4 regions of the Hymenobacter sp. J193 genome follow, and region 3 is predicted to be linked to each of the others. Evidence: riboswitches for the same ligand, from Rfam matches in the RefSeq annotation. Region 3 holds a riboswitch; each other region holds the start of a gene.

Region 1 (7,514 bases), 3.7 Mb from region 3:
GACGGCAAGCAGGGCCTGGCGCACGTCGGCGGCCATGCGGTTTTTGTCGCCGCACACGTAGAAGTGGGCGCCGTTTTCGAGCTGGTCGTAGAGGCGGGCGCCTTGCTGGAGCAGGCGGTGCTGGATGTACACTTTCTGCTGCTGGTCGCGGGAGAAGGCTACGTCGAGGCGGTCCAGCGTGCCTTTTTTCAGGTGCTGCTGCCACTCGGTCTGGTACAGGAAATCGGTGGTGAAGTGGGGGTTGCCGAACACCAGCCAGTTGCGGCCGGCGGCGCCGGTTTCAGCCCGCTCCTCCACAAAGGCCCGGAACGGGGCCACGCCCGTACCCGCGCCTACCATAATGATGTCGGTAGCAGCATCCTGGGGCAGCTTGAAGTACTCGTTGCGGTCCACCCACACCCGGGCTGTGTCGCCTACGGTCAGCCCATCGGCCTGGTAGGCGGAGCAGGTGCCGTGCTTGCGGCGGCCCTGGGTTTCGTAGCGCACGGCGCCTACCGTGAGGTGTACTTCCTCGGGGTGAGCCAGCAGGGAGCTGGCAATGGAGTAAGCGCGGGCCGGCAGGGGCCGGAGCACCGCCGCCAGCTGCTGCCCCGACAGCTCTACCGGAAACTCCGTGAGCAGGTCGGCCACGTCGCGGCCGTAGAGGTAGTCGGGCAGCTGGGCTTTGTTGGTGAGAATGTCGCGGAGCCTGGGGTGCTGCGGGGCCACGGCGGCATAGCGTTCCAGCACGTCGCGCGTGAGTACCGACAGCTCCAGCTTCTCCGCCAGCGCGGTGTGCAGATCAAATTCCGTGTCATTGAGCTTTACCGGGGCCGTGGCGTTCAGGCGGGCGGCCTGAATTACCTCCTGCACCAGCGCCTCGCTATTCACGGGCTGCACCATCAACGCGTCGCCGGCTTCGTAGGCTATGCCGGAGTCCGCCAGCGAAAATTCCAGGTGGTAAGTTTCCTTGGTGGAGCCGCGCCCGTTCAGCTGGATTTTCTCCAGCAGCTCAGCGGCGAAGGGGTTGTGGCTGGTATATTCCACTTTTTCTTCTACCTCGGCCTCACCCGCGGCCACCAGCTGGTTTACCTGAATCGAAGGCTGCGCGGAGGCAATCGTAGTGGTAGCTGGGGCCGGCTGGGCTACCAGCGCCAGCACCTGCTCGGCCCAGCGGCGGGCCTCGGCTTCAAATTCCACGTCGCAGTCCACGCGCTCCAGCAGGCGCTTGCCACCCAGCTCGGCCAGGCGCTGGTCGAACTCGAAACCGGTCTGGCAGAACTGCAGGTAGCTTTTGTCGCCAAGGGCCAGCACGGCGTAGCGCAGGTTGGGCAGCTTGGGGGCCCGGTTGCTGAGCAGAAACTGGTGCAGCTCCTCGGCGGCAATAGGTGGGTCGCCCTCGCCCTGGGTGCTTACCACGACCAATAGCTGCTGCTCGTTTTTCAGCTCCTTGGTCGGGTAGTCGTTCATGTCGCGCACCGTCACGGCCAGGCCGCGCTGGCGGGCCGCTTCGGCCACCAGGCCCGCTGCCTTCTTGCTGTTGCCGGTCTGGGAGCCGAAGAGAATGGTTAGCCGGGCCGAATCCGGAGCCGGCGCTGCGGCCACCGAGGTAGCAGACTGAGCGGCCGGGGGTGCCGCTGCGCCCGCCGACCGACCGTAGAAATACCCGCTCAGCCACAGCAGCTGCTGCTCGGTGAGGCCGCCCGCGAACTGCTGCAGGCTGGCGTCATCCAGACCCAGGGGCAGCGTGAAAGTTGAGGTAATGGACATGGCAAAAACAGGATGACGGCGTAGAGGGAAGTCAGAAGAAAACCGGCCGGAAATCCGCCCGAAAAAGCAAATCAGGCCACCTCGGCGTAAGAGGCGTCGGCAAAAACGGTCGGCAAAGCCTGCGTCAGCACTGCGGGCGTGGCCAGGCGCGTCACCTCTCCGATGATGATGATGGCCGGAGCCCCGATACCGGCTTCCAGCGCCCGGGCCGGCAGCTCGGCCACGGTACCCGTGACCAGCCGGGCGGTGGGCAGGGTGCCGTTCTGGATGATGGCCGCTGGCGTCTCGGCCTGGCCCTGCGCGCAGAACAGTCGCACAATGCTCGGCAGCTCGCCCAGGCCCATCAGTATCACGGTGGTAGCGCGGGAGCGGGCGGCTTCGGCCACGCTGGAAGCCAGCTCGCCGGTGGCCGTAGTGGCCGTAATCACCCGGAACCCCTCGCTGGCGCCCCGGTGCGTGACGGGAATGCCCACGCTGCCGGCCGCCGCCACGGCGCTGCTGATACCGGGCACGTAGTCGGTGCGCAGGCCGTGGGCTTCGGCGTAGAGCATTTCCTCCCGGCCGCGCCCAAACACGAACGGGTCGCCGCCTTTCAGACGCACCACGTGGCCGGAGCGGTGCGCGTGCTCCACAATCAGGGCGTTGATTTCGTCCTGGGAAAAGCTGCGCATGCCGCGCCGCTTGCCCACCGATACCAGCACGGCCTCGGGCCGGGCGTGTTGCAGCAGCTCGCGGTTGGCCAGAGCGTCGTAGAGAATGACATCGGCCTCACCCAGCACCCGCGCCCCTTTGAGCGTGAGCAGCTCCGGGTCGCCGGGGCCGGCACCAAGGACGGTCAGACGGGGCGTTTTCATACGGTGAAATGGTGAGGTGGTGAAATGGTGAGTTTCCAGGCCGTCATGCTGAGCGCAGCCGAAGCATCTCTACCTCTGACTACTTCTAGCGTGAGGACAAAGCTGTAGAGGTGCTTCGGCTGCGCTCAGCATGACATTCTATTGGCTTGAACACTAAATCGAAAAGGCAACCGGGGGCTGAACCGGGGCGGTGAAGTACTCGGAGTTGGCAGCTTCTACCAGGCCGGCGGCGAGGGTGTCGCCACTTACTTCATCCACCAGAATGAAAGACCCGGTGGCGCGGTTTTCCTGGTAGAGGTCCACAGCCAGGGGCTGGGCGGTTTTCAGGCGCACCCGCACGATGTCGTTGAGCTGGGCCTGCTCGGCCGATACCCGGGCAAACGTGTGCACGTTCACCTTGTAGAGAATGGCCGACACGGACGCTTTCGAGAGGGTGGTGTGGTGTTGCACGAGCAGCTTGCGGCCGGGCCACAATGGCTGCTCGCTCATCCAGCACAGCGTAGCTTCCAGCTCCCGCGTCACCGTAGCTTCGGCCGCGACGGGCACCAGGGCGTCGCCGCGGCTCACGTCCAGGTCGTCGCGCAGGCGGATGACCACGGCCTGGGGCGCGGCGGCAGATTCCACTTCCTGCTGGTTTACTTCAATGGCTTCGATTTCGGATTCCAGGCCGGAGGGTAGCACCCGCACCCGCTCGCCGCGGCGGTACTGGCCACTCAAAATCTGGCCGGCGTAGCCGCGGTAGTCGGGCAGCTCAGGCGTCTGGGGACGAATCACGTACTGCACCTGAAAACGTGGGGCAGAAGTCGTTTCTACGGCACTGGGCACGCTTTCCAGGTGCTCCAGCAGGCTGGGGCCAGTGTACCAGGGCAGGTGCTTGGAGCGCGTCACCACGTTGTCGCCATTGAGGGCGCTGAGCGGAATGGCCGTAGCCGCCGGCAGGTTGAAGTGGTTGGTAAGGGCTGCATAGTCAATGGCAATCTGGTCGAACACGGCCTGGTCGTAGTCTACCAAGTCCATCTTGTTCACGGCCAGCACGAAGTGGCGGATACCCAGCAGCGCGGCAATGAGGGTGTGGCGGCGCGTCTGCTCAATCACGCCCTGGCGCGCATCCACCAACACAATGGCCAGGTCAGCGTTGGAGGCGCCCGTGACCATGTTACGGGTATACTGCACGTGGCCCGGCGCATCGGTAATGATGAATTTGCGGCGGGGCGTAGTGAAGTATTTATAGGCTACGTCGATGGTAATGCCCTGTTCCCGCTCGGCGCGCAGGCCGTCGGTGAGGAGGGCGAGGTCTACCACGCCGCCCGAGGCCTGCCGCTTTTCCAGGGCCGCCAGCACATCCAGCGACACGGATTCGGAGTCGTATAGCAGCCGCCCGATCAGGGTGCTTTTGCCGTCGTCTACGCTGCCGCAAGTGATAAATCGAAGAAGGTCCATAAAGGTGAACTTGTGAGTTTGTGAAATTGTGAATGGTCGTTCAGGTGAGGTGCAGAATTCACAACTTCACCTTTCACAACTTCACCACTTAGAAATACCCGTTGCGCTTGCGGTCTTCCATGCCGGCTTCGGAGATGTTGTCGTCGAGACGGGTAGCACCCCGCTCGCTTACTTTGGCCAGCAGCAGATCCTGGATGATGTCTTCCACCGTGGCGGCGTCGCTTTCCACGGCGGCCGTGCAGGTAGAGTCGCCCACGGTGCGGAAACGCACCTGCCGCGTCACGATTTCGTCGTCCTTGTCGAGGCGGATGTGCTCGGTGAGGCCCAGCAGCTGGCCCGAGGGCAGCACCACGCAGGTACGCTCGTGGCCGAAGTAGATGTCGGGCAGGGTGATGTTCTCGCGCTGGATGTAGCGCCACACGTCCAGCTCCGTCCAGTTGGAAATGGGGAATACGCGCACGTTTTCGCCCTTCTGGATGCGGCCGTTATAGATGTTCCACAGCTCGGGGCGCTGGCGCTTGGGGTCCCACTGGCCAAACTCGTCGCGCACCGAGAAGATGCGTTCCTTGGCGCGGGCCTTTTCCTCGTCGCGCCGGGCCCCGCCGATGCAAGCATCAAACTCAAACTCCTCAATGGTTTCCAGCAGCGTGTAGGTTTGCAGCGGGTTGCGGCTGGGGTACTTGCCCATCGGCTCACGCAGGCGCTGGCGCCGGATGGTGTCCTCCACACTGCGCACAATCAGCTTTTCGCCCAGCTGCTCGGCCAGCGTATCGCGGTAGGCCAGCACCTCGGGGAAGTTATGCCCGGTATCCACGTGCACCAGCGGAAACGGGAAGCGGCCGGGGCGGAAGGCTTTTTCGGCCAGGCGCGTAAGCACAATGGAGTCTTTGCCACCCGAAAACAGCAGGGCAGGACGCTCAAACTGGCCGGCTACTTCCCGCAGGATGTGGATGGCTTCGGCTTCCAGCCGGTCGAGGTAATCGAAGGAAGGGGTACTCATAAGAAACTGGTCTTGCTTGATACTTAGTTGGCGGGCACCGGCTCCACCACCGGGTCGGGACCATTGTGGTGGGCGGTGGCGTGCAGACCGCATTCTTTGGCCGAAAGGTCTTCCCACCACCAGCGACCGGCGCGGAAGTCTTCGCCCGGCTTGATGGCGCGGGTGCAGGGCGCGCACCCAATACTCACAAAGCCCTGCTTATGTAGTGTATTCACCGGAATTCCGTGCTCCTGGGTGAAGGCCACCGCCTCTTCCCAGGTCCAGTCGAACAGCGGGTGAACTTTGATGAGGTTGTGCGGCGCGTCCCACTCCACCGGCTCCATCGTCTGGCGGTTCTGCGACTGTTCGGCCCGGATGCCCGTTACCCAGGCCTGTTGCCCGGCCAGGGCGCGGTTCAGGGGTTCTACTTTGCGGATGTGGCAGCACTCCTTGCGGTTTTCCACGCTCTCATAGAAGGAGTTGGGGCCTTTTTCGAGGAGCAGCGCCTGCAGGCTTTCCTGCCGGGGCGCATACACCTCAATCGGCTTCTGGTAGCGCAGCAAAGTCTTGTTCCAGGTGGCGTAGGTTTCCTGGAAGTTGCGGCCCGTATCGAGCGTGAATACCCGAATGGGCAAGTCGAACTCAAAAATCAAGTGACTGATAATCTGGTCTTCCAGGCCAAAGGAGGTCGAGAAAACCGCCGAGTTGGGGTACAGAGAAGCCACGAGGCGCAACCGCTCCAGGGCGGTGGCTGGCGTGAGCTGATGGCGCAGGTCGTCCAGGGGTGGACCAACCGGCGCGGCCAGGGCTGCGGGCATACGACAAGCAGGGAGAAGGAGAACCGGCCGGAGAAAGGCAGCAGTTCGGCGGAGAATCATCCTGCGCGGAAGCTGGCCTGACGTGGGCTGGTCGGGGCGCTGCGGCAGAACAAAAAGCGGCCTGTGCTAAGCCAGGCGGCCGCTAAGCATAGCGGAGCTGCCGGGGGCTGAAATCAGCGCACAAACCAGGAAAAGTAGGGGTGTGAACTAGCAACAACACGCCATGCCCATCGTAGCACAACACCCATGCTGTACAGCAATGGAAGTGGCGGAGGCAGGGACGAGGTTGGACAAGTGGTTCACGGTTTGTTGTTTTTATATGGTCAGGACTTGGCACCGTTTCGGAAATTCCGCTGGTTGCCGGCGTTTCATAGAGCCTGTCTCTCCACGCCTCTGTATAAAAACAATCCTTTGGGGGGTAAAGAATTGGTAGGGCAAAGGAAGGGTCGAAATTTTATACTTCCAAATTTTCTTTTTCATGGGTAACCGCCAGCCAGTGAAATTAGCCGCTGATTTAGTGGAAATATCTAACTCGGGTGGTTGCTGTATGCCTACTAGTGAAATAGTGATTTTGGTTACTGGTTGACAGCTGGGCAATGCAGTGAGAATACAATTTCTATGACTGTCCCTTTGCCTGGTACAGCGGCCAAATAGGGCATTGATGCCAGCCTGAAAAACCTTTCTTTACTCGTTTTTAAGTTATGACATAATGATTTCCAACAGGCGTCATCAACTTGACTTGGCTGCCCGGTGCCCGGCTTAACGGCCCCTTACTGTGGGCCTAGGCCAACCGGTGAGAGTACAATCAGGTCAGCGGGTTTCGGTGCCGAAATTTTTGCATCAAAGCCTTGGCCTCTGGGGCAGACTTGGTGAGTAGAACCAGCGTGGCATACACTACCGTCAGTACCGCCGAGCGTACGAGCATGGCTACCAGTGGCGAATTGAAGGAGGGAACCAGCCAGGCGGCTCCGCCGGCTACTACCGCACTCAGCAGAATAAGCGGGATGCGGCCGGTGAAGGGCTGCATGCGGTAGCTGTGCCATACAAACCAGGTGCGGGCCAGGTTGATGCTCACAATGGCCAGCAGAAATGCCACCGCTGCCCCCGTCAGCCCCAGGCGCGGAATCAGCAGGGCATTGAGGGTAATGGTTACCAACGCCAACGACACGTTGAACAGCAGATCGTAGCGGTAGCGCGGGGAGGTGACGAGGATGAGCCCGTTGAGGCCCGTGATACCGTCGAAGAGGCGGGCCAAGAGCAGTACCAGCACGGCCGTAGTGCCAGCTTCAAGCGCGGGGTTGCGCATCAGGCCGTAGATGAAATCCAGGTTCAGCGCGATGCCCAGAGCCAAGTAGCAGCCCAGCACGGCATTCAGGCGGGTGGTGTCGCGATAGAAGGCGGCCATACGCGGCAGGGCGTTTTCCTTCCAGTAGTCGGCCAGTAGCGGGAAGGCAATTTTGTTGAGCGAGCGGGCCGGCAGCGTGAGGGCCGTGCTGATGAAAAATGCAATGCTGTACACGCCCGCTGCGGCCAGGTTCAACTGGGAGCCCACCATGAGCGTGTCGATGTTCATGATGATGGTGCCCGAAATATTGGCCAGCAGCGCAAACGCCCCGAAGCTCAGAATACCCCGCAACGGCTGCACGCGCAGGGCCGCCGCCTGCGGGCGCACGT
Region 2 (7,514 bases), 1.0 Mb from region 3:
ATTGGAGAACAGGTTCTGGATGTTCTCGCCTTTTTTTGGAGGCAGCACCTCGAAGGAAAACAGCGTTTTACCGTTGGCGCGGGTCAGGTGTTCGGTTACTTTCATGTAAAAGGAAGCAGAACGAAAACTCCCCTCCTCAGACGAGGAGGGGATGTTTCAGCAACGCTGAAACTGGGGTGGTTGACGTCATTGCTGACGTTGTTTAAGCTGGTAAAAAGAAGGATATAGTTTGACTGAGAAGAAGGAAACCCAACAGTGCGGGCGTCATCAACCACCCCGGCATTGGCTAAAGCCAATGCATCCCCTCCTCGTCTGAGGAGGGGAGTTTTTGTTCTTACAACGCCGTCACGGGCACACTAACCGGGTCGTAGTTCAGGTTGGGGGCCAGCCAGCGCTCCAGCTCTGCCAGCAGCATGTTCTTGCGTTCAGCAATGTCCGCTACCTGATCCTTGCCGATGCGGCCAAGGCCGAAGTAGCGGGACTCCGGGTGAGCGTAGTAGAGGCCGCTGACCGAAGAGGCGGGGTACATAGCCAGGTTTTCGGTGAGGCGGATGCCGGTTTTGTTTTCCGCGTCGAGCAGCTCAAACAGGGTGATTTTCTCGGTATGGTCAGGGCAGCCGGGGTACCCAGGCGCCGGGCGCACGCCTTTATATTTCTCCTGAATGAGGTCCTCGTTCGAGAGGTTTTCGGCCGGGTCGTAGCCCCAAAATTCCTCGCGTACGCGCTGGTGCAGGCGCTCGGCAAAGGCTTCGGCGAGGCGGTCGGCCAGGGCTTTCACCATGATGCTGGAGTAGTCGTCGTGCTCCTTTTCGTACTTATCCAGCAGCTTCTCAATACCGATACCCGCCGTCACGGCAAACCCGCCGATGTAGTCCTCGCGGCCGGTTTCTAGCGGGGCCACAAAGTCAGAGAAGGCCAGGTTGGGCACACCGGACGCTTTTTCGCTCTGCTGACGCAGGGTGAAAAACTCCGCCTGAATTTCTTCGCGGCGGTCATTCTGGAAAATCTGAATCGTGTCGTGGCCTACGGTGTTGGCGGGCCAGAAACCGATAACGGCCCGGGCGGTGAGCAGCTTCTCGTCGATAATTTGCTTGAGCAGCTTCTGCGCGTCTGTGAAGAGCTGGGTGGCAGCCTCGCCCACGTTCTCATCGGTGAGGATGCGGGGGTAGCGGCCTTTCAGCTCCCAGGTCTGGAAGAACGGCGTCCAGTCGATGTACTCCACCAGCTCGGCCAAATCGTAGTCTTCCAGCGCCTTGGTGCCCAGGAAAGTCGGCTTCACAATAGGGGTAGTTTCCCAGTCGGCCTTGAAGCCATTCTCGCGGGCGGCTTCAATGGTCAGGTAGCTTTTCTCGCGCTGGCGGCCGGCATAGTCCTCGCGGAGCTGGCGGTACTCCTCACGCACGGTGCGGGCGTATTCCACATCAGCCGAGCCGAGTAGGGCCGCTGCCACCCCCACCGAGCGGGAGGCGTCATTCACGTGCACTACTGGGCCGGAGTAGTTGGGCGCAATTTTCACGGCAGCGTGCAGGCGGGAGGTAGTAGCGCCCCCAATGAGCAGCGGGGTGTTGAGGCCACGCTTTTCCATTTCCTGCGCCACGTACACCATTTCATCCAGCGAGGGTGTGATTAGGCCGCTCAGCCCGATGACGTCCACCTGCTGCTTCTGGGCTTCGTCGAGAATGCGCTCCAGCGGCACCATCACGCCCAGGTCCACGATGTCGAAGTTGTTGCAGGCCAGTACCACGCCCACGATGTTCTTGCCTATGTCGTGCACGTCACCTTTCACCGTGGCCAGCAGAATTTTGCCGGCGGTCTGCCGGTCGCCGCTTTGCTTGTCGGCCAGCAGATAGGGCTCCAGGTAGGCTACGGCCTTCTTCATCACCCGCGCCGACTTCACCACCTGGGGCAGGAACATTTTGCCCGCGCCAAACAGGTCGCCCACTACGTTCATGCCGGCCATCAGCGGACCTTCAATCACTTCGAGCGGCCTGCCCACCTGCTGGCGCACTTCCTCGGTATCCTGGTCGATGAACTCCGTGATACCTTTCACGAGGGCGTGTTGCAGGCGCTCTTTTACTGGCAAGCTGCGCCAGGCATCGGCTACTACCTCCACCTTGTCCTTCTGTTTCACCGTGTCGGCAAAGTCTACGAGGCGCTCGGTGGCGTCGGGGCGGCGGTTCAGCAGCACGTCTTCCACCAGTTCCAGCAGGTCCTTGGGCACTTCGTCGTACACGGCCAGTTGGCTGGGGTTCACGATGCCCATGTCGAGGCCCGCCTGGATAGCGTGGTAGAGGAAGGAGGAGTGCATGGCCTCGCGCACTACATCATTGCCGCGGTATGAGAAGCTGATGTTGCTGACGCCGCCGCTGGTGAGGGCACCGGGCAGGTTTTGTTTGATCCAGCGGACGGCCTCGATGAAGTCCAGCGCGTAGTTGCGGTGCTCCTCCATGCCGGTGCCCACCGTCAGGATGTTGGGGTCGAAGATGATGTCTTCGGCCGGGAAACCCACTTCGTTCACCAGGATGTCGTAGCTGCGCTGGCAGATTTCGATGCGCTTCTCATAGTTGTCGGCCTGGCCGTTCTCATCGAAGGCCATGACCACCACGGCGGCGCCGTACTGGCGCACGGTGCGGGCGCGCTCCTTGAAGGTTTCTTCGCCTTCCTTAAGGGAAATGGAGTTGACGATGCTCTTGCCCTGCACGCATTTCAGGCCGGCTTCCAGCACGCTCCACTTCGAGGAATCAATCATAATCGGTACCCGCGAAATATCGGGCTCCGAGGCAATGAGGTTCAGGAACGTGGTCATGGCCTGCTCCGAGTCGAGCATGCCTTCGTCCATGTTCACATCAATGACCTGGGCACCCCCTTCCACCTGGTCGCGGGCTACTTGCAGGGCAGCTTCGTAGTTGCCGGTCCGGATAAGGCGGGCAAAAGCGCGGGAGCCGGTTACGTTGCACCGCTCACCCACGTTCACGAACAGGCTTTCAGGGTAGATACCGAAGGGCTCCAAGCCACTCAGGCGGGTAGCTTTCGGTAGCTCCGGCAGCTTACGCGGCTCGTACTTCCCGGCCAGGCGGGCCAGCTCGCCAATGTGCTGGGGCGTGGTGCCACAACAGCCGCCTACCACCGTCACGAGGCCTTCCTTAAGGTAATTTTCTACTACCCCCGCAAATTCCTGCGCCGACTCATCGTAGCCACCAAAGGCATTCGGCAAGCCGGCGTTGGGGTAAGCGGAAATGTGCACATCCGCAATGCGGCTCAGCTCCTTGATATACACCTGCAGCTGATCGGCCCCGAGGGCACAGTTCAGGCCCACGCTTAGCAGCGGCAGGTGGCGAATCGAGTTCCAGAAGGCCTCCACCGTCTGCCCCGAAAGGGTGCGGCCGGAGGCGTCGGTAATCGTGCCCGAAATCATGACGGGCACCACGCGGCCGCCTTCATCGAAGAACTTCTGCACGGCATACAGGGCCGCTTTGGCATTGAGCGTATCGAAGATGGTTTCGATGAGCAGGGCGTCGGAGCCGCCGTCGATGAGGCCGCGCACCTGCTCGTGGTAGGCGGTGGCCAGCTCATCAAAGGTCACGGCCCGGAAGCCGGGGCGGTTCACGTCGGGGGAGAGCGAGGCGGTACGGTTGGTGGGCCCAATAGCGCCGGCCACGAAGCGGGGCTTGTCGGGGTTCCGGGCCGTAAACTCGTCGGCTACTTCCCTGGCAATGCGCGCCGACTCGTAGTTGAGCTCATACACGATATGCTCCAGCCCATAATCGGCCTGCGCAATGGTGGTGCCACTGAACGTGTTGGTTTCCACCATATCGGCCCCGGCTGCGAAGTAATCGGCATGGATGCCTTTGATGATGTCGGGGCGGGTTAGGCTGAGCAGGTCGTTGTTGCCGCGCAGGGGCTTCGGGTGGTCGGCAAAGCGGGTGCCGCGGAAGTCGTCCTCGGTCAGCGTATGGCGCTGAATCATGGTACCCATGGCGCCGTCCAGAATCAGGACGCGCTTGGCAAGAATATCGTGGAGCGGGGAGGCGGTGACGGTCGGCATATCGGCTCTTCTCAGAAAATCGGCAGCAAAAAGTGCCTATCCAGAAAGAGCCGCGTGGGGGCGCGAGTCCTGTACTTATCTTCTTCCAGCGCACCTAAATGCCCTGAAACGGGAGTTAGCACCTTGTTTTATTTCAGGTTGCTAAGACGTCGTCGGGCCCAATCCCTCGGTCTTTCTGGATAAGTAACAGAGGCGAAGATACGGCGGAACGAACTAAAAACAACAACCCCGGCCAGTGAGAAGGCCGGGGTTGTTTAAAGCAGAGAAGCTGCGTCTGACAAGAGCTAGTCTTTTTTGATGCAGTTTGGGACAGTTTTGCCGTCTTTCTGCTTGGTGCCAGCCTGCTCGTAGCCTTTCCAGCACGGATCCGTTTTTTTAGCCGAAGTAGAAGGAGTTTTCTTGGTAGCCATAGCTGCGGTGCGCGGAGTTGAATGAAAATTACCGCACACTCTACTTTACGACCAGGCAACGGTATTGGTTTGTCGGGCGGTCTATACGAACTACAACCGTAGGAGCGTTTCTTTGCCTGGGGCTGCCAACGTCACTATCTTATTCTTTCTTCCGATGAAGCACTTATTCACCTGGCTGATATTGTTGTTGAGCGCCGCGCCGCTACTGGCGCAAACATCCGCGCTACCCGTGGGCACGGGGCTGAAAGGCACGTATTACCGAGGGATGAACTTCGAGGAAAAAGTCTTTACCCGTACCGACCGTCAGATTGATTTCGACTGGGAACACATCCCGCCCAGGCCGGATATGCCCACGGAGGAGTTTTCGGTGCGGTGGCAGGGCTGGCTGCTGGCACCGGTCACGGGAGAGTATGAGTTTTCAACGGTGATGGACGACGGTTTCCGGTTCTGGCTGGGCGGGAAGCGGCTAATTGATGCCTGGCGCGACCAGGACCACCTCAATGCCACCGTGCGCATTAGGCTTCAGGCCGGCCGGTACTATCCGGTGCGCATCGAGTACTTTCAGAACGGAATAGAGAGTCGGGCGCTGCTGCAATGGCGGCGTACGGAGGAGCTGGGCGGCTTCGAAACAGTGAGCAGCAAGGTGCTGTTTACGGCTCTGCCCGGCTCAGCCCGCCCTATTCCGGTAGCGCAGCCCCGGCCGGTGCCCGTGGTAGCTGCCGCTCCTAAGCCAACGCCCGCGCCCGTGGCGGCCCCAACGACGCCCCGCCGCCGGCCCACGCCCGCTGCCCGGCCGGCCACCCGCCCCGCCGTAGCTGCCGTGCCCGCCGCCCGGCCAGCTCAGGCGGTTGTTTCGGCACCAACAGTGGCTCCGGCCGCAACGCCCGACTCATTGCCCAGCCTTGCCAATCTGGCGAAGGGCGCTGTGGTGGAGCTGAAAAACCTGTATTTCGAACAGGGCCGCGCCCGGTTGCTGCCCACCTCACAGCCCGAGCTGAACCGACTGGTGCGGCTGCTCCGGACGGAAGCAGCGGCCCGCTTCGAAATAGCCGGCCACACCGATAACGTGGGCGACGCAAACCTCAACCAGCAGCTTTCCGAGCAGCGGGCCCAGATTGTGCGCCGCTACCTCGTCCAGCACGGCGTAGACTCGCTGCGCCTCACGGCCGTCGGCTACGGCGGTACCCGGCCCGTAGCCGATAACGGTGACCCACGGCAGCGCCCCCGCAACCGGCGGGTGGAGCTGGTGGCGCGCTAATCAGCTTCCAGCTACTGCGTCCGCAAAGCCCTGGACGCTGTGCGCCTGCGGTTGCTTCTTGCCTCCTTGAGCTACTTCTTGGGGCCGGCCACGACTTCCAGCATCGTATCGGCCTGGAGATACTGCTGAGCCAGCTGCTGCAGCTCAGGGGCCGTTACGCGCTGGATTTGTTGCACGAAGTCGGTGTAGTAGCTGGCGGGCAGGCCCAGGAATACGATGCTCTTATACTTGTCGCACTGCTCAAACACGGTGCTCAGCTCATTGGCAAACTTGCCGGCCATGTAGTTTTTGACGGTTTGCAGCTCTTCAGCGGGAATAGCCTCGTCCTGCAGCAGCTGTAGCTCATGGCGAATTTCCTGAATGGCGGCCGCGGTACTGGCGGCGTTGACGTCGGTGCCAATGACGAAGCTGGTGGCATGCTCCCGGGGCGTAACGCTGGCGTAGATGCCGTAGGTGAAGCCCTTGTCTTCGCGGATGTTCTTCATCAGACGGGAGCCAAAATAGCCACCTAATACCTTTACCAGCACCTGCAGCCGATGCGTGTCGGAGTGGGCAGGGGAGGGCCACAGCCGGCCAATCCGGATGGAGGACTGGATACTCTCCGGCACCGTAACGTAGTCGGCCGCCAGGGGCAGGCCAGAACTGTCGGCCTGCGTGTGGGCTTCATTGACCGGGGCACTGGCGCTGCCGATGCTGCCTAAAGCGGCCTGAACGGCTTGCTGCTGCGCCGGGCCCACGTCGCCGCAAAGAAAGATTTCAGCATCAGCAAATGAATACGCCTGCTGAAAGAAAGCCTGGAGCGTTTCCCGGGGAATAGCCTGAAATGTGTCTTCCTGAAATACTACCCCGTAGGGCGTATCGGCCCCAAACAGGTTGCGCGAAAACCGCTCGGCTGCCAGATAGCTGGTTTTTTGCCGCTCGATGCGCACGTTCTGGATGGTGCGGGCCTTAAGCTGCGCCAGCTCGGTTTCGGGGAAAGTGGGTTCCGTAAGTACATCAGCCACAACCGGCAGCAGCTGGCCGAGGTGGCGTGCCAGGCAGTAGAGCGTGAGCGTAGCGCGGTCGAAGCCCTGCTCGCATTCCAGGGAGGCACCGAAAAAGGCAACTTCATCGGCAATCTGGCGGGCGGTGCGGGTGCGGGTGCCTTCCAGCAGCATACGGGCCGTGAGCACCGAAGCGCCCGGCGTGGTATCGTACCACTTGCCGGCCCGGAATACCACCTGCAGACGGATTACGGGCTGGGCCGCGTTGCGCAGGATATGCAGGCGGCTGCCATTAGGCAGTGAAAGCACGTCAGCCGCGGGCAGCGTGATGCTGGCCAGCGGCTGAACGGGAGGAGCAATAAGACGATTGAGCATGAATGTTAGTTCGTGGGAGCCGGGTCGCCGGCCGGTGAGGCGGCATCGGCGGCCCCGGCAAAGTTAAAGTGCAACGATACCCGCAAGGTTTGGGAAAGCGGGTTGTTTTTGTTGTTCGGAACCAGATAAGCGGCGTCTACCCCAAACACCTGGTAGCGCAGGCCGGCCCCGAAGCTCAGATACTGACGCGCCCCCTTCTGTGGGTGCTCATAGAAATACCCTACGCGGGCCGACAGCAAATCATTGTACCAATATTCCAGGCCCGCAGAAATGTTGATTTCCTGTAGCTCTTCCTTGAAGCCGCCGGGAGCATCACCAAACGAACTGAAAATAGAGCTGACCAGTCCTTTGCCGGCGCGGGAGCGGTTTTCCGCGTCTATTTCTTCCAGCACCTGGCGGCCCCGGCCGGTGGTGTCGCCCGTTACATAGTAGGGGCTGGGCAC
Region 3 (7,514 bases):
TCTACCGGCTCCGGAACCGCGCCAGGTAAGGCGCCGTTTTGCTCTCCTTCACCTTCGCCACCGTTTCCGGCGGCCCGGCGGCTACTACCTTGCCGCCCTCGTCGCCGGCGCCCGGGCCGATGTCCAGCACCCAGTCGGAGCCGGCTACCACGCGCATGTCGTGCTCCACCACGATGACGGTGTTGCCGGCTTCCACGAGGCCGTCGAGCTGGACGAGCAGCTTTTCCACGTCGGATGGGTGCAGGCCGGTGGTGGGCTCGTCGAGCACGTAAAGGGAATTGCCACGCTGGGCCCGCTGCAGCTCGGTCGCCAGCTTGATGCGCTGGGCCTCACCCCCACTCAGCTCGGTGGCCGGCTGCCCCAGCCGCAGGTAGCCCAGGCCCACTTCGCGCAATACCGTAAGGGCCCGGAGCACGGTTGGCTCCTCGTCGAAGAAGTCGGCGGCGGCATCCACGGTGAGGCCCAGCACTTCGGCAATGTTTTTGTCGCGGTAGGTAATTTCGAGGGTTTTGGCGTTGTAGCGGGCCCCGTGGCACACCGGGCAGGGCGCGTATACGCTGGGCAGAAACAGCAACTCCACCATCACAAACCCTTCGCCCTGACAGTTTTCGCACCGGCCCTTGGCGACGTTAAAGGAAAATCGTCCGGCATCGTAGCGGCGCTTCTTGGCCGCCGGAGTAGCGGCGAAAAGCTTGCGCACGTGGTCGAACAACCCGGTGTAGGTGGCCATGTTGGATCGGGGTGTGCGGCCGATGGGCTTCTGGTCGACCCGTACCAGCCGCTTGATCTGCTCCATGCCGGCCACAATCCTTCCTTCGGTCGGAGAATTAGTAATTGACAATGAAGAATTAAGAATTGCATCTTCTGCTTCTTCCGCGTCAATTCTTAATTCTTCATTACTAATTCCTAATTCAGCCGCTACCAGTTCCACCAGCACTTGGCTGACCAGGCTTGACTTGCCCGAGCCCGACACGCCCGTAACGGTGGTGAACACGCCCAGCGGAAATTCCACGTCGAGGCCCGTGAGGTTGTTGCGCGTCACGCCCTGCAAACGCAGCCAGCCCCGCGGCTCCCGCGGCTGGCGAGGTGTCAGCTTCTTCTCAGCAGTAAACAGATAGCGTCGGGTCTGGGACGCATCCACTGCAGCCAGGCCCGCCGGCGGGCCGCTGTACAGGACTTCCCCACCCTGCTCCCCGGCGGCCGGACCCACGTCCACCAGCCAGTCGGCCTGGCGGATGACGTCGAGGTTGTGCTCTACCACAAACAGCGAGTTGCCAGCTTTTTTCAAACTGGCCAGGGCCTGCAGCAGGGCTTCGGTGTCGGACGGATGCAGGCCGGCGCTGGGCTCGTCGAGCACGTACACCACGCCGAACAGATTGGAATACAGCTGTGTGGACAGCCGCAGGCGCTGCAGCTCGCCCGGCGACAAGGTAGGCGTGCTGCGCTCCAGGGCGAGGTAGCCCAAACCCAGGTCGAGCAGCACGCCGAGGCGGGCCACCAGGTCTTCGGCAATGCGCCGGGCCACAATGGTTTGCTCAGGATGAGCGGAATCCTGCTTTTTGCGGCCGGCCGCGGTGCCGTCGGCAAACGGGCGCAGCAGCTCCGCGACGCGCTTGAGCGGCAGGCGCGACAGGTCGGCAATGTCGAGGCCGGCGAAGGTGACGGCCAGGGACTCGGGGCGCAGCCGCTTGCCGTGGCAGAGCGGGCACTCGGTGCTGAGCATGTACTGCAGGGCCCGCTTCTTCATCAGCGGACTTTGCGTGGTGGCGAAGGTGTGCAGCACGTGGCGCTTCACGCCGGTGAACGTGCCCATGTAGTTGGGCGGCTCCTTGCGCCGGAGGGCCCGCTGGGTTTCCTGGGGCGAGTAGCCCGGGTACACCGGCACCACCGGCTGCTCGTCGGTAAACAGAATCCAGTCCCGGTCCTTTTGCGGCAAAGCCTGCCAGGGCGTATCCACGTCGAAGCCCAGGGTCACGAGGATGTCGCGCTGGTTTTGCCCGCCCCAGGCCTGGGGCCAGGCGGCAATGGCCCGCTCCCGGATGGTGAGCGTGGGGTCGGGCACCATGGTCTGCTCCGTGACTTCGTAGGTGCGGCCCAGGCCGTGGCAGTTGGGGCAGGCGCCCTCGGGGGTGTTGGGCGAAAAGCCTTCGGCGTACACGATGCCTTGCCCAGCCGGGTAGTCGCCGGCCCGGGAATACAGCATCCGCACCAGGTTGGACAGCGTGGTTACGGAGCCCACCGACGAGCGGGCAGTGGGCGTGCCACGCTGCTGCTGCAGGGCCACGGCCGGGGGCAGGCCGTCGATGGCGTCGACTTCGGGTACGGCCATCTGGTGAAACAGCCGCCGCGCGTAGGGCGACACCGACTCGAGGTAGCGGCGCTGGGCCTCGGCGTAGAGCGTGCCGAACGCCAGGCTCGACTTGCCCGAGCCCGACACGCCGGTAAACACCACCAGGGCATCACGGGGAATGTCAACGTCGATGTTCTTGAGGTTGTGCTCCCGGGCGCCGCGCACGCGCACGAAACCGGAAAGGTTGGAAGAAGCAGAGGAAGGCGTCATGGGGCGAAATACGGCAACTGGCTGGTTTTGGCCGCTTTTTGGCCGCTACCAAAGCAAGCCGTTGTAACTAAATGAGGTACGGGCAGTAGCCTGGCTCCGGCCGCAGGCAGCTTGCGGGTTACTTATAGAACAGCTCGTATATCACCCAGACCGCGGCAATCAGCGCCATGGTGTACCAGCCCCACTTGGTGTAGCGGTCATTGTAATCGGGGCGCGGGCGGCGGTTCATACCGGGCATTCGCATGGGAAAACAGCGGATAAGTGGAAGTGAAAATGCAGAACAGAGCGTTACCTGGTTTTACGTAGCAGACAGGACGAAACGTTTCCCGGGCCCGGCTTGCTGTCACACAGATATGTGTGCTCTATATAGTACAATAACCATAACCAACCCGTATCTTCCTGACTGGCACCGCTCCCCTACCCCTGGCGCTGCTCTTTCCACGATGCAGTATTTTCATGAAACTTCTTCGCTATCTATTGCCTTCGACGAAGACAACCAGTGGCTTTACGTAGAATGGAAAGGCCACCACGATGCAGTGTCTTCCAAAAAGGGCGGCGAGCTAGTGCTGCAGCATCTGCAAAGCTGTGCGTGTACCAAAATGCTCAACGACAACAGCCAGGTAACGAGCGAGTGGGACAGAGGAGCGCGCTGGGTGGGCAGCCACTACTATGCCACCCTGGCCGACCAGGGGGTGCGCTTCGTGGCCTGGATCTGCCCGCCACACTGGCCTGCCCGCAAGTCCATGGAAACGGCTATGCTCTTCGTCACGCGGCCCATGGTGGTATTGTTCGATGACCTGGCCTCGGGCTACGCGTGGCTGGCCCGCCAAAGCTGACGCACTACCCTTGCAGGCCGGTTATCAGTTGTACTATTTCGATAAACAAGGGCCGCGCTGCTACCATTGGCTGGGCGCAAAGGCGCTGCAAGGCCCATAGGCTTTCCGCCGTAGCGGCGTCGGCAGGCTCACTTTGGCAACGCGTCAGCAGCTCTTCCAGCAGGCAGCCAAAGGCCCGTACCTCCAGCTGCTGCAACGCCTCAGCCCGGGCATTATCCTGTTTATCGAAAAAGCTGGCTGCCCCAAAGTCGCTCAGCAGTGCCTTGCCGGCTGCATTCACCAGCGTGTTGTGAGCGTACAGGTCGCCGTGCAGCAGGCCCTGAGCGTGCAGGTGTCGCGCCGCCGAAGCTACATCGTGCGCTATGCGCAGCACCTGCTCCAGGCTGAATAAACTTCCGGGAGCATATACGTCGCGGGTACAGGTGGAAAAGCTGGGCGGGCCGGCCAGCACGCGGTAAGCTGGGTCCAGCAGCTCCAGCACCAGCCCTTCAGCGGCGGCCGGGTGGCGGCTGAGCTTGCCCAGCACCGGAATCAGGCCGGGGTGGCGCCCGGCACTGATGCAGGCTACCATTTCGCTATGCGGCAGCCCGTCACTGGTCACGGCGCCCTTGAACAGCTTCACGGCAACCGGTTCGTGGGCTGCAGGATCCTGCCACTCCGCCCGGTAAATCACCCCCGAAGCGCCCTCACCCAGCTGTTGCTGGATAGCCAGTTTCTCCCAACTGATTTCTGGTATGGGATGCGCGGCCAGCGCGGCGGCTTCGATGTACTCACTGAGTGGGTTGCCGGCAAACGCCAGCCAGCTCAGGCGAGGCAAGCTGAGCAGCCACGTCGGCAGCTCCCCAAGGTGGTTGGCCGAGATGCGCAGCAGCTCCAAGGCGATGCAGGCCGCCATTTCGGGCGGCAGATGGGTAAGCTGGTTGCCGGCCAGCATCAGCTTCTGGAGCTCGTGGCACCGGCCGATTTCGGGCGGTAGCGCGGTGAGTTGGTTGTCGGTCAGGATAAGCCAGCGCAACCTGGGTGGCAACGCGGTGGCCGGCAGCGTACGGATCTGGTTGGCTTTGAACCCCACCATCTGCAGCTCTGAACACTTCCCTAGTGCCTCGGGCACCTCGGTAAACTGGTTGTCGGAGCAGAAAAGGATACGCAGCCGGCGCAGGCGGCTCAAGTCGGCGGGCAGCTCCGCCAGCGCGTTGCCGGAGAGGTTGAGGATTTCCAGCGTATCGGCCAGCTCGAATATTTCGCGGGGAAACTCCATGAGGCTTTCCGATAGATCAAGGCGGGTAGCGCCGACCAAGTCGCCGCGGCGCAATTGCTCCAACGTGTGCATACGGGCAAAGGTCGTGGTTTGCGGCCGTTGCCTTTGCGGTTATCAGCCGTTAAGCAGAGCGAAACATCTCGCATGCTGACGTTGCATCAGTAATCAAATTACCATTGCACGTGAGATACTTCGCTGCGCTCTGCATGACCTTACCACCTGCTCCAAAATATTTTCAAAATTATTTGCACGAATAAATTCTGGTTGTACATTTGCCCTGCGCTCCATGCCACGGAGCACTTATCAAGAAAGGCGGAGGGACAGGCCCTGTGATGCCTTAGCAACCAGTAGAAATACCAGGTGCTAAATCCTGTTCTGAGTCGGCTTCGGTCGGCGCGGAAGAAGATAAGTTAAAAGATGCCTACCGTCTGCAGCGGTCTTGCTCTTCTGACTTGTCGGGAGGGCTTTTTTTATGCTCTTTCGGTAAGAAATCTTGCATAAGTGTCTGGGCAACAAGGTGCGTTTTCGTCTAACCACAAAACGGCCAAACCCATGCAATCTGCCACTCGCCTCCTCCAGTCCATTCCCGTAGATGAGCTCACCGGCGCCATCTCCGTTCCGATTTACCAGACCTCGACCTTCGTACAGGAGGCCCCCGGGGTAAACAAGGGCTACGACTACGCCCGCACCGGCAACCCTACCCGCCGCGCCCTCGAAAACATCCTGGCCACCCTCGAATACGGCCACTCCGGCTACGCCTTCGCCTCGGGTCTGGCCGCCATCGATGCGGTGGTGAAGCTGCTCTCGGCTGGCGACCAGATCGTGGCCATCGACGACCTGTACGGCGGGGCTTTCCGCCTGTTCGAGCACGTGTACCGCCGCTTCGGCATCGATATCGTGTACTGCGACACCACTGATCCGGCCAAGGTAGCTGCCGCCATTACCGCAAAAACCAAGCTGGTGTGGCTGGAGTCGCCCTCCAACCCTACCCTGAAAGTGTCGGACATTGCCGCCATTGCCGACATAGCCCATGCCCACGGCGCCTGGCTGTGCGTGGACAACACCTTCGCCTCGCCCGTGCTCCAGCAGCCCATCAAGTTGGGGGCCGATATCGTGGTGCACAGCGCCACCAAGTACTTGGGCGGCCACTCCGACCTCATTGCCGGCGTCGTGGTAGCGGCCACCGAGGAGCTGGGGCTGCAGCTAAAATTCATCCAGAACGCTTCGGGCGGTATCCTCGGGCCGTTCGATTCCTTCCTCGTGATTCGGGGGCTGGAAACGCTGCCTCTGCGCATTGAGCGGCACTGTAGCACGGCCCTGAAAGTGGCCCAATTCCTCCAAACGCGCCCCGAAGTGCGCGCCGTGTACTACCCGGGCCTGGAAGAGCACCCCAACCACGCGGTAGCCAAAAAGCAGCAGCCCGGCGGTTTCGGCGGCATTATTGCCCTCGTGCTCGAAGAAGACACCCAGGAAGCCGCCACGCAGGTAGTCACCAGCACCAAGTACTTCCACCTGGCCGAAAGCCTGGGCGGCGCCAAGAGCCTGCTCTGCCACCCCGCCACCATGACGCACAAATCCACGCCCGTGGCCCAGCGCCAGGCCGCCGGTGTGGCCGACAGCCTGATTCGCCTGAGCGTGGGCCTGGAAGATGCCGAAGACCTGATTGCCGACCTGGCCCAGGCACTCGACCGCCTGAGCGAAGGCAAAGTAGCCCTGAAAGAAGCCGTACGCGAAGCCGAAGCCCAGCTGGCGTAGGGGCTGAAAAAGATAGTAAACCATCATGCTGAGCGCAGCCGAAGCATCTCTACCGCTTCGTTGCAATGTCAATTGGTTAGCCAGAGGTAGAGATGCTTCATCTGCGCTCAGCATGATGGTTAACAGTAGTGTGACGCCCTTTTGATTTGCACAAGTACTATGAATCGTAACGACATCCGCATCGGCTTATTCGGATTCGGCGTGGTGGGCCAAGGCCTGCACACTGTGCTGGAACGCACGCCCGGCCTGCGGGCCCGCATCGGCCGCATCGGGGTGAAGGACCGCACCAAAGCCCGCAACCTGCCCGCCGAGCTATTCACCTTCGACCGCGACGAAGTGCTGGACGACCCCACGCTTAACGTCATTGTGGAGCTGATTGACGACGCCGACGAGGCCTACCGCATCGTGATGGGGGCGCTGCGCCGGGGCAAAGCCGTGGTAACGGCCAACAAGAAAATGCTGGCCGAGCACCTGCAGGAACTGATTGATTTGCAGCGCGAAACCAACACGCCCCTGCTCTACGAGGCCGCTGCCTGTGCATCCCTGCCCGTCATCCGCAACCTGGAGGAGTACTACGATACCGACCTGCTGGAAGCGGTGGAAGGCATCATCAACGGCTCCACCAACTATATCCTCACGGCCATGCACCGCGACGCGCTGACTTTCTCGGCGGCGCTGCGTAAGGCCCAGGAGCTGGGCTTCGCGGAAAGCAACCCCGCCCTCGACGTAGAAGGCCTCGACGCCCGCAACAAGCTGGTGCTGCTGCTGGCCCACGCGTTCGGGCTGGTAGCCCGGCCCGAGGACATTCTAGCCGTGGGCATAACCGGCATCAGTGAGCTGGCCAGCAGCTACGCCCGCGAAAAAGGCCTGGTGTTGAAGCTGGTAGCCGAAGCCCGCCGCCTGCCCAACGGGGGGGTAGCGGCGGCTGTGCTACCCACGCTGGTGCGCCCCGAGCACGAGCTGGCGCGCGTGCAGGACGAATACAACGGCCTCATTACCCAGAGCAACTTCGCCGACCGACAGTTTTTCCTGGGCAAAGGCGCCGGCGCTGTGCCGACTGCCTCGGCCGTACTCAGCGACCTGTCGGCCCTTACCTACGGCTACC
Region 4 (7,514 bases), 2.3 Mb from region 3:
TCTTAAGCATTTGTCATTTCGAACAGGGTGAGGAATCTGGGGAATCTTAAGTGAAAACCCTCCCGGATTACTCTTTATCACTCGAAATGACAGCTCACTTTTTGGTAGCTTCCAACTCCGGTGCCGACTCGGTGGGCACCGGGCGCTGGTAGCTCCCCCAGAACTCAGGGCGGTAAGGCGTATGCTGTAGCTGCACATGCACGAACTCGGCAATCCGGGGGTCAATCTTAGGATTCACAGGCAGGAGTTGGGTGCCTACAGGCAGGCTGGTAAAATGCTCTTCGCCGCTGCCCTGGTAGTAGAAAGGCTTTCCACCCAGCTTGCGACCAATAGCCAGGCTCTGAAATAAGCTGACCGCCGTATGGTAGCGCCCATTGCTGCCTTTTTCGTACAGCACAATATTCGCCGACCGGTTATCGGTGAATACCTCTGTGTACAGCCGGGAAATCTGATTGTTCCGTCCGTAGTATTTGCGGGAAACAGAATTGTAGCGCACGGTATCGAACTGCCACAGCGCCTCATAGCGCACTACCGCGTAGTCATCCTGGCGCACATACACCTTACCAGAGTAGCTTTTCTCCAAGTAATTACCCGTACTGCGGTGCGTGGCGCGCTTCACGGCAAAGTTGATGACGTACACTGTGACGCCGGCGTACTGCTGAATAGTATCCAGGCGCAAAACATATTTACCTAACGTAGCCGACTTAAACAGTGGAGACGTACGGACGGGGTCGGCGGTTTCGGCCCCACTGCCGATGGGCAGACCGGCTGGCTTGGTAGAATCCGCCGGCTGAATGGCAACATGCTTTTCCTGTACTCGGCGCTTGGTTAAGGGACCGGCCATCAGAAATCCGCCGTCCCGGTGCCTATACCCGGCGGGCTCAAGCATCTGGCTTACATACTCCAATTCGGTTTGCACGGTGTCGAAGTTGCTGATCCGGCGGTGCGAGTACACCTGCGCCAGATAGTCTTCCTGCTCATAGTTGGTTTCAGCGGCCTGGATTACCTTTTTCATGATGCGCTTCGGGTCCTGCGACTGGGCACTTACGCGCACGTTGGCCAGGGCAAAGGCCGCCGGCGCCAGGCGTAGCGTGAGTTTTCCCGCTGAGGGCTGCGCGGCCAGGGCTATGGGCTCGTAGCCAATGCTGCTCACCTGCACCATCTCCCCCGGCGTACTTCCAGCCGGAACTGCCCCTGCGCATTGGCCGTGGCGCCAGCACTCCGGGCGGGTACGGCTACAGTGGCAAATGGCACCGACAGGCCGGTTTTGCGGTCGAGCACGGTGCCACTAAGCGTCAGGGCGGCGCCAACCCTTCCCGTAGGCCTGAACGCGGGGTTCAGCCGGCCGGGAGCAGCGGGGGCTTGGGCAGGTTGTTCCAGGGCTTCGGTTGGAGAAGCCGCTACCGGAGCAACAGCCCCATACGGCGGATTCACCGATTTCAGGTATAGAAACCCATCCACAACTTCGCTCCACGGGCCGGTTTGGGGCTTGTATTCGAAAGCGTACGTAGTCAGGTTTTTGCGGAGGGCATCGTGCTTTAGACTCACAAAAGCATACTCCTGACCTTGCGCCAGCAGCTCGGCTTCCAGCGTGCCATCGGCCGGCACTGGCACCGTCTGATAGCCGCCCATGCCCGCAAAGCCGTGGGTGCCGCTGCCGGCCAGCGTACCCAGCACATAAACCGCGTCTTCCCCCAAAGCCGCTTTCACAGCCCGGCCCATCGGCTTGTAGGTTCTGATTTCGTCATCATTCAGCACTTCCACTTTGTTGGCCAAATGCGGCAGCGCGCCCCAGCAAACCACTTTTTCCTGCGGGTGCTGGCGCAGATACCACAGCAGGTTGGCGGCCATCTGCGCGTCGCGGGGGTTGCTGTCGGTGGCCCGGAACTCGGTCGAGTCCTTTACGCCCGGGTCGTTGGTGGCGTAGTCGTGGGCCGCGGCTTGCAGGCTGCGTAGGTTCTGAAGCCAGAAATCCGCCCGTTTCCGCCGCTTGGCATCGGGGCCGGCAGCCACTTTCTCCAGCAGCCTGCGCGCCTTGCCTAGCTGCAGATCGAAGAGTTGAATCTGATGAGAAGGAGGAAACAGGAAATGCTCCCCCATCATGCTGAAACACTCGTCGAGGTAGTCGTAGGCAATACCGTCGGCCCCTTTTTCGGGCTTGAGCAGTGTTTCCAGCTCTTCCAGCAGTTCCTCCTGGTAGGCTCCGCTCAGCTGGTAGTCGAACCCGGTTACTTTCAGCTTGCCCGGCCCCAGCAGCAGAAGCACCTCCCGGAACTCGCGGGTGCTGGTCCACACGCCAAACACGCTGTTGTCGATGGCCTCGGCGGCCGGAGTGCCCGCCTGCATGGCGCGCTGGGCTTTGTCTAGCTCATAAAAGCCGCTTTCGAAAGCTACAGTAGTGAAACCCATACGCTCCTGCAAAAACCGCAACAACCGGATTTTGGCCTCGAACACGTTGCCTTCACCGTGGGTGGGCTCGCCCAGCATCACCACCCGGGCACCGCCTATTTCCTGGCGCAGAAATTCCAGGTCGGAGAAATCCGTATCGGCAGAGTTGATACTGCGGATAGCATGAACCGGCAACGTAGCGGTTGGGGCGGCAGATTGCGCCAGGCAAAACGTGCTGGCCGTAATCCACCCCAAAAAGGCCAGCATCCAGCGGCACGTAAATGTATTCAGCATATAAAGCGTAATGAATGAAGCACTCGTACTGCAAGCTACTGATGGCAGGTCACCGACCTTAGTATCCCGAGCTGATTTCGGCGAAAAAGGCTGCATTCCTTTGGAAGCAAACATCAAAAAAGCCCTTCTGCGCGGGGCAAAAGGGCTTCTTCGAGTTTTTCAGACTGCTTTTTTCGAACCTGGCAGCGAAGGTTATTCTTTTTCGAGACGGATTTCGGATCCATCTGTACCCTTAAACGTCAGTTTATCGTCCGTCATGGTTACTACGTCAACGGTCATAGACTGGCTGGCGCCATCCGGCATGAACGTGAGTTTGTTAGCCGTTTGGTCGAAGGTGTATTTACCAGCCATATTTCGGGTAGGGCTTGCCAAGCTAAACTGGCCATTGGCGTAAAACGTGTAACGTTCGTCTTCCTGGGCGTCGGTCTGGGCCACTTTATCGCCGGTGGAACTAAGCTCTTTATCGGTTTTCCAGACTTTGCTGTCGGTACCGTAGAGCATGTTTACGCCTTCAACTTTGCCTTCTTTGCTGCCGCAGGACGAGGCGAACAATGCGACCAGCACCAGCAGAGTGGCCAGGTAGCGAAATGGGTTGGTTTGATTTTTCATCGGAAAGAATAGGGAGTTGGTGAACGGAGAGAGTTCAGGGAGAGAAGGCAGCCAGCGCTATATAGTCGAGCCGCCAACTATGCGCCTCTTACGGCGGGCTGGTAAAAGATGTTCCCTTATGCTACCAACAAAAACCTATTGGGCAGGGCGGCGTATGAAAGCTCAACCCTACGGGCATCTGCCTGATAGTCGGCTACTTCTCCCTACACCTTTTAACGATTCGTACTGCCATGGGACTTTTTGATTTTCTTTCCGACAAAGGCGAAAAAAAGCCTGTTGCCCCCGCCGCCAACCCTGTTCCTGCTGCCAATACCGACTTCTTCGGTAATACCAACCAGGCTGCCACCACTGCTGGTGACTCCTATACTGTAGTAAGTGGCGACTCCCTTTCCAAGATTGCCAAGCACCACTACGGTGACGCTGCCAAGTGGCATCAGATCTACGACGCCAACAAAGCCACTATTGGCGCTAACCCCGACCATATTGAAGTAGGCCAGGTACTGACGCTGCCCAAGCTCTAGACAGCCCTGTTTCTCGATAATATCCTAAAAAAGCCACTCGTCCAAGGGTGGCTTTTTTGTTGTCGAATCAGCTTTCTGACTCCCGACTTATGATACTTTAGCGGTGAAAGAAGCTGAAAAAATATTCCTGGCCAACGGCTTACTTCATAAAAACCGATAGTTATTCCGCCTGCGTTTTTCGTCTCATTTTGCTTATAAACAGTAGGTTAATCAACATTTATACCTACTAATATGACCTACTAACATGGGCAGACAAACTCTGTAAAATATTTTCAATAGCTATTGCATATATCAAAATCATGGCTATACCTTTGCAACACCAACCCGGTACTCCCCCGCTCGCGGCGGGGTAGTTTTCATAGGATTTATACAGAAGCGGCGAGAGAACAGGCTCCGTGACCCGCTGGCAACCTTCGACCGCGCGAAAGGTGCCAATTCCTGCCCGACCAGCCTTCCGGCGGCGGGGCATATAACCTTCGAGTACCATGGAAAACTCCTTCGCTTTCGCCTCTACTAACCCTACCGCTCCGGCCGCATCTTTGCTCGCCGTTCAGCCGTGGGGTTTCCGCGTGGCTGCTCTTAGCCCGGTTGCGGAGCGAATGCGAATGCGCCCCTGTTGCGGCGCGTGTTGTTGCTGTTGCTAGCCATTTCGGCTCCAGCCTCCCTTTCCCCGCCTGCCCAGCTTTGTCCGGTGTTGCCGCTTTTCAACGCACCGGGCGGTATCGGCTAACCTGACCCGCTCATTTTCGGCGGCTTTTCGGGCCCGATACGGGCTCGGCTACGCTTCTTCGTAGCCGGTTTTCCTTTCCATTCGCCTTCGGTTTCTCTTCCAACTTCCTTTCCATCAGCCCCATTATGTCTACTCAGAACCTGCGCTTCGAAACCCTCCAACTCCACGCCGGCCAGCAGCCCGACCCCACTACCGGTGCCCGCGCCGTACCGCTGTACCAGACTACCAGCTACGTGTTCAAGAACGCGGAGCACGGCGCCAACCTGTTTGCCCTCAAGGAGTTCGGCAACATCTACACCCGCCTGATGAACCCTACCACCGACGTGTTCGAGCAGCGTGTGGCGGCGCTGGAAGGCGGGGTGGCAGCGCTGGCTGTTTCCTCGGGGCAGGCGGCTCAGTTCATTGCCCTCAACAACATTCTGCAGGCTGGCGACAACTTCGTTTCGACCTCGTTTCTGTACGGCGGCACCTACAACCAATTCAAAGTGGCCTTCAAGCGCCTGGGTATAGAGGTGCGCTTCGCCGACGGCGACAAGGCCGAAAGCTTTGAGGCCCTGATTGACGAAAACACCAAGGCCCTCTACCTCGAAACCATCGGTAACCCCGGCTTCAACGTGCCTGATTTCGAGGCTATTGCTGCCATTGCTGAGAAGCACGACCTGCCGCTTATCGTGGACAACACCTTCGGGGCGGGTGGCTACCTGTTCCGGCCCCTGGAGCACGGCGCCCACATCGTGGTGGAGTCGGCTACGAAGTGGATTGGCGGCCACGGCACCTCCATTGGCGGGGTGATTGTGGACGGCGGCAAGTATGATTTCGGCAACGGCAAGTACCCGCAGTTTACCGAGCCCTCGGAGGGCTACCATGGGCTGGTGTTCAACGACGTATTCGGCAAAAATGGGCCGTTTGGCAACATTGCCTTCATCATTCGGGCCCGGGTGGAAGGCCTGCGCGACTTCGGTCCTTCGCAGAGCCCGTTCAACTCCTGGCAGCTGCTGATCGGCCTGGAAACCCTGAGTTTGCGCGTGGAGCGCACCGTAGAAAACGCGCTGAAGCTGGCGGAGTGGCTGGAGCAGCACCCGCAGGTGGAGGCCGTGAACTACCCCGGCCTTAAGAGCAGCCCTTACCACGCGCTGGCCCAGAAATACCTCACGCGGGGCTTTGGCGGCGTGCTCACGTTCGCCATCAAAGGCTCCAAGGATACGGCCACGCAGTTTATCGACAACCTGAAGCTGGTAAGCCACCTGGCCAACGTGGGCGACGCTAAAACGCTCATCATCCAGCCCTCGGCCACCACGCACCAGCAGCTTTCCGAAGAGGAGCAGCAGGCCGCCGGCGTTACGCCCACACTGCTGCGTATTTCGGTGGGCATCGAGCATTTTGAGGACATCCGCGCCGATCTGCAGCAGGCCTTCGACGCGGTGCAGAACGCCGCCCCCATCGAAACCCAGGACGGCGACCTGCTGCCTGAGCCCGAAATCGAACACGCCGCTCCACTGGAAGTCTGATAACCGGAGAGGGGTTGAGAGCCCGGCCGTCCTGAGAGAGCGGCCGGGCGTCAACTTCCAGTGTACGCCGCAGGCAGATGACCGGAAGGCCCCGTGCCGCCCGGCTCATCTTGCCCTGGTCTGGGGCTGGATCAACTGTACGGCACCGAGTTTGGTGGATGGCCTTTTACCGCTTTGGTGCCTGCTGATTCAGCCCCTTCCCGGGGCTTTTTGTTTTTGACGCATCTATGACCGCTGAACCGCACTTATACCGCTTACCTGCTGCCCTTCCGCTGGAAAACGGGGCCGTACTACCGCACGCGCAGCTAGCCTACCACACCTACGGCACCCTCAATGCGGCCCGCGACAACGTGGTGTGGGTGTGCCACGCCCTCACGGCCAACTCCGATGTGCTGGCCTGGTGGCCCGGCCTGTTTGGCACGGGCTGCTACTTCAATCCCGAGGAGCATTTTATTGTGTGTGCCAATATCCTGGGTTCCTGCTACGGCTCTACCGGCCCGCTCAGCCCCCACCCTGACACGGAAACCCCGTGGTTTCAGGCGTTTCCGCTCCTCACCATCCGCGACCTGGTGGCGGCCCACGAGCAGCTACGCCGGCACCTGGGCATCGAGCGGATCCATACGCTGATCGGGGGCTCGATGGGCGGGCAGCAGGCGCTGGAATGGGCCGTACAGCAGCCCACGCTGTTCGAAAACCTGGTAGTGCTGGCCACCAACGCCCGGCACTCGCCCTGGGGTATTGCCTTCAATGAAGCGCAGCGTCTGGCCATCTTTGCCGACGATACCTACTACGCGGCCACGCCCGATGGCGGCGCGGCTGGTATGCGGGCAGCCCGGGCTACGGCCCTGCTCAGCTACCGCAGCTACGGCGCCTACCAGCAAACCCAGGCTGAGCCCACCGACGACCAGTTAACCGATTTCCGGGCCAGCGCCTACCAGCAATACCAGGGCGACAAGCTGGTGGCTCGCTTTAACGCGTACACGTACGTGGCTTTGTCGCGCACGATGGACACGCACCACCTGGGGCGAGGGCGCGGCGGCGAGCTGGCCCCGGTGCTGGCCGGCATTCAGGCCCGCACGCTGGTTGTCAGCATCAGCTCGGATGTGCTGTTTCCGCCCGCCGAGCAGCGGCTTTTGGCCCGGCACATTCCCGGCGCTATGTACGCCGAAATGGAGTCCGGCTTCGGACACGACGGCTTTCTGATTGAAACCGCCCAAATCACGCACTTCCTGGAGCGCTTCTTTGCTCGGGCATTCGTGTAGTACAGATAGGCACGTACCATAGGAGAATTTGGCGGGGCGGACGTGTATCTTTAGCTGCTCTACTTCCCAGCCCGCTGCCCGCCCATGTTCCTGCCTCTGCTTATTCCGCTATTGGGTCTGCTAACCAGCTGGCCATCCGCCACGCCCAAACCCGACAAGACCGTAAAAACCGACTTTCAGCAGATGGTAGCTGCCGAAGTAA

The links. A riboswitch is a leader RNA that binds a small molecule or an ion and turns the genes downstream of it on or off. The one in region 3 is predicted to bind S-adenosylmethionine.
Region 1: another riboswitch for S-adenosylmethionine. It lies ahead of LRS06_RS18155 (phosphoadenylyl-sulfate reductase); the one in region 3 lies ahead of LRS06_RS02185 (PLP-dependent aspartate aminotransferase family protein).
Region 2: another riboswitch for S-adenosylmethionine. It lies ahead of metH (methionine synthase); the one in region 3 lies ahead of LRS06_RS02185 (PLP-dependent aspartate aminotransferase family protein).
Region 4: another riboswitch for S-adenosylmethionine. It lies ahead of LRS06_RS12295 (O-acetylhomoserine aminocarboxypropyltransferase/cysteine synthase family protein); the one in region 3 lies ahead of LRS06_RS02185 (PLP-dependent aspartate aminotransferase family protein).

What each region holds. Positions count from the first base shown of each region.
Region 1 is NZ_JAJONE010000001.1:4,146,931-4,154,444, forward strand. It holds gene LRS06_RS18135 (assimilatory sulfite reductase (NADPH) flavoprotein subunit) at 1-1,749, opposite strand, end outside; gene cobA (uroporphyrinogen-III C-methyltransferase) at 1,821-2,603, opposite strand; gene LRS06_RS18145 (sulfate adenylyltransferase subunit 1) at 2,757-4,043, opposite strand; gene cysD (sulfate adenylyltransferase subunit CysD) at 4,132-5,043, opposite strand; gene LRS06_RS18155 (phosphoadenylyl-sulfate reductase) at 5,067-5,840, opposite strand; SAM riboswitch class I at 6,153-6,244, opposite strand; gene LRS06_RS18160 (lipopolysaccharide biosynthesis protein) at 6,646-7,514, opposite strand, start outside.
Region 2 is NZ_JAJONE010000001.1:1,492,493-1,500,006, reverse strand. It holds gene metF (methylenetetrahydrofolate reductase [NAD(P)H]) at 1-105, opposite strand, end outside; gene metH (methionine synthase) at 335-4,045, opposite strand; SAM riboswitch class I at 4,118-4,231, opposite strand; gene LRS06_RS06465 (hypothetical protein) at 4,330-4,455, opposite strand; gene LRS06_RS06460 (PA14 domain-containing protein) at 4,610-5,713, shown strand; gene LRS06_RS06455 (pitrilysin family protein) at 5,785-7,071, opposite strand; gene porV (type IX secretion system outer membrane channel protein PorV) at 7,077-7,514, opposite strand, start outside.
Region 3 is NZ_JAJONE010000001.1:488,234-495,747, forward strand. It holds gene uvrA (excinuclease ABC subunit UvrA) at 2-2,560, opposite strand; gene LRS06_RS02170 (hypothetical protein) at 2,679-2,804, opposite strand; gene LRS06_RS02175 (hypothetical protein) at 3,004-3,396, shown strand; gene LRS06_RS02180 (leucine-rich repeat-containing protein kinase family protein) at 3,401-4,726, opposite strand; SAM riboswitch class I at 4,952-5,066, shown strand; gene LRS06_RS02185 (PLP-dependent aspartate aminotransferase family protein) at 5,207-6,409, shown strand; gene LRS06_RS02190 (homoserine dehydrogenase) at 6,569-7,514, shown strand, end outside.
Region 4 is NZ_JAJONE010000001.1:2,812,220-2,819,733, reverse strand. It holds gene LRS06_RS12315 (hypothetical protein) at 95-1,162, opposite strand; gene LRS06_RS12310 (erythromycin esterase family protein) at 1,150-2,682, opposite strand; gene LRS06_RS12305 (hypothetical protein) at 2,875-3,291, opposite strand; gene LRS06_RS12300 (LysM peptidoglycan-binding domain-containing protein) at 3,522-3,812, shown strand; SAM riboswitch class I at 4,175-4,288, shown strand; gene LRS06_RS12295 (O-acetylhomoserine aminocarboxypropyltransferase/cysteine synthase family protein) at 4,668-6,050, shown strand; gene metX (homoserine O-acetyltransferase) at 6,278-7,312, shown strand; gene LRS06_RS12285 (hypothetical protein) at 7,397-7,514, shown strand, end outside.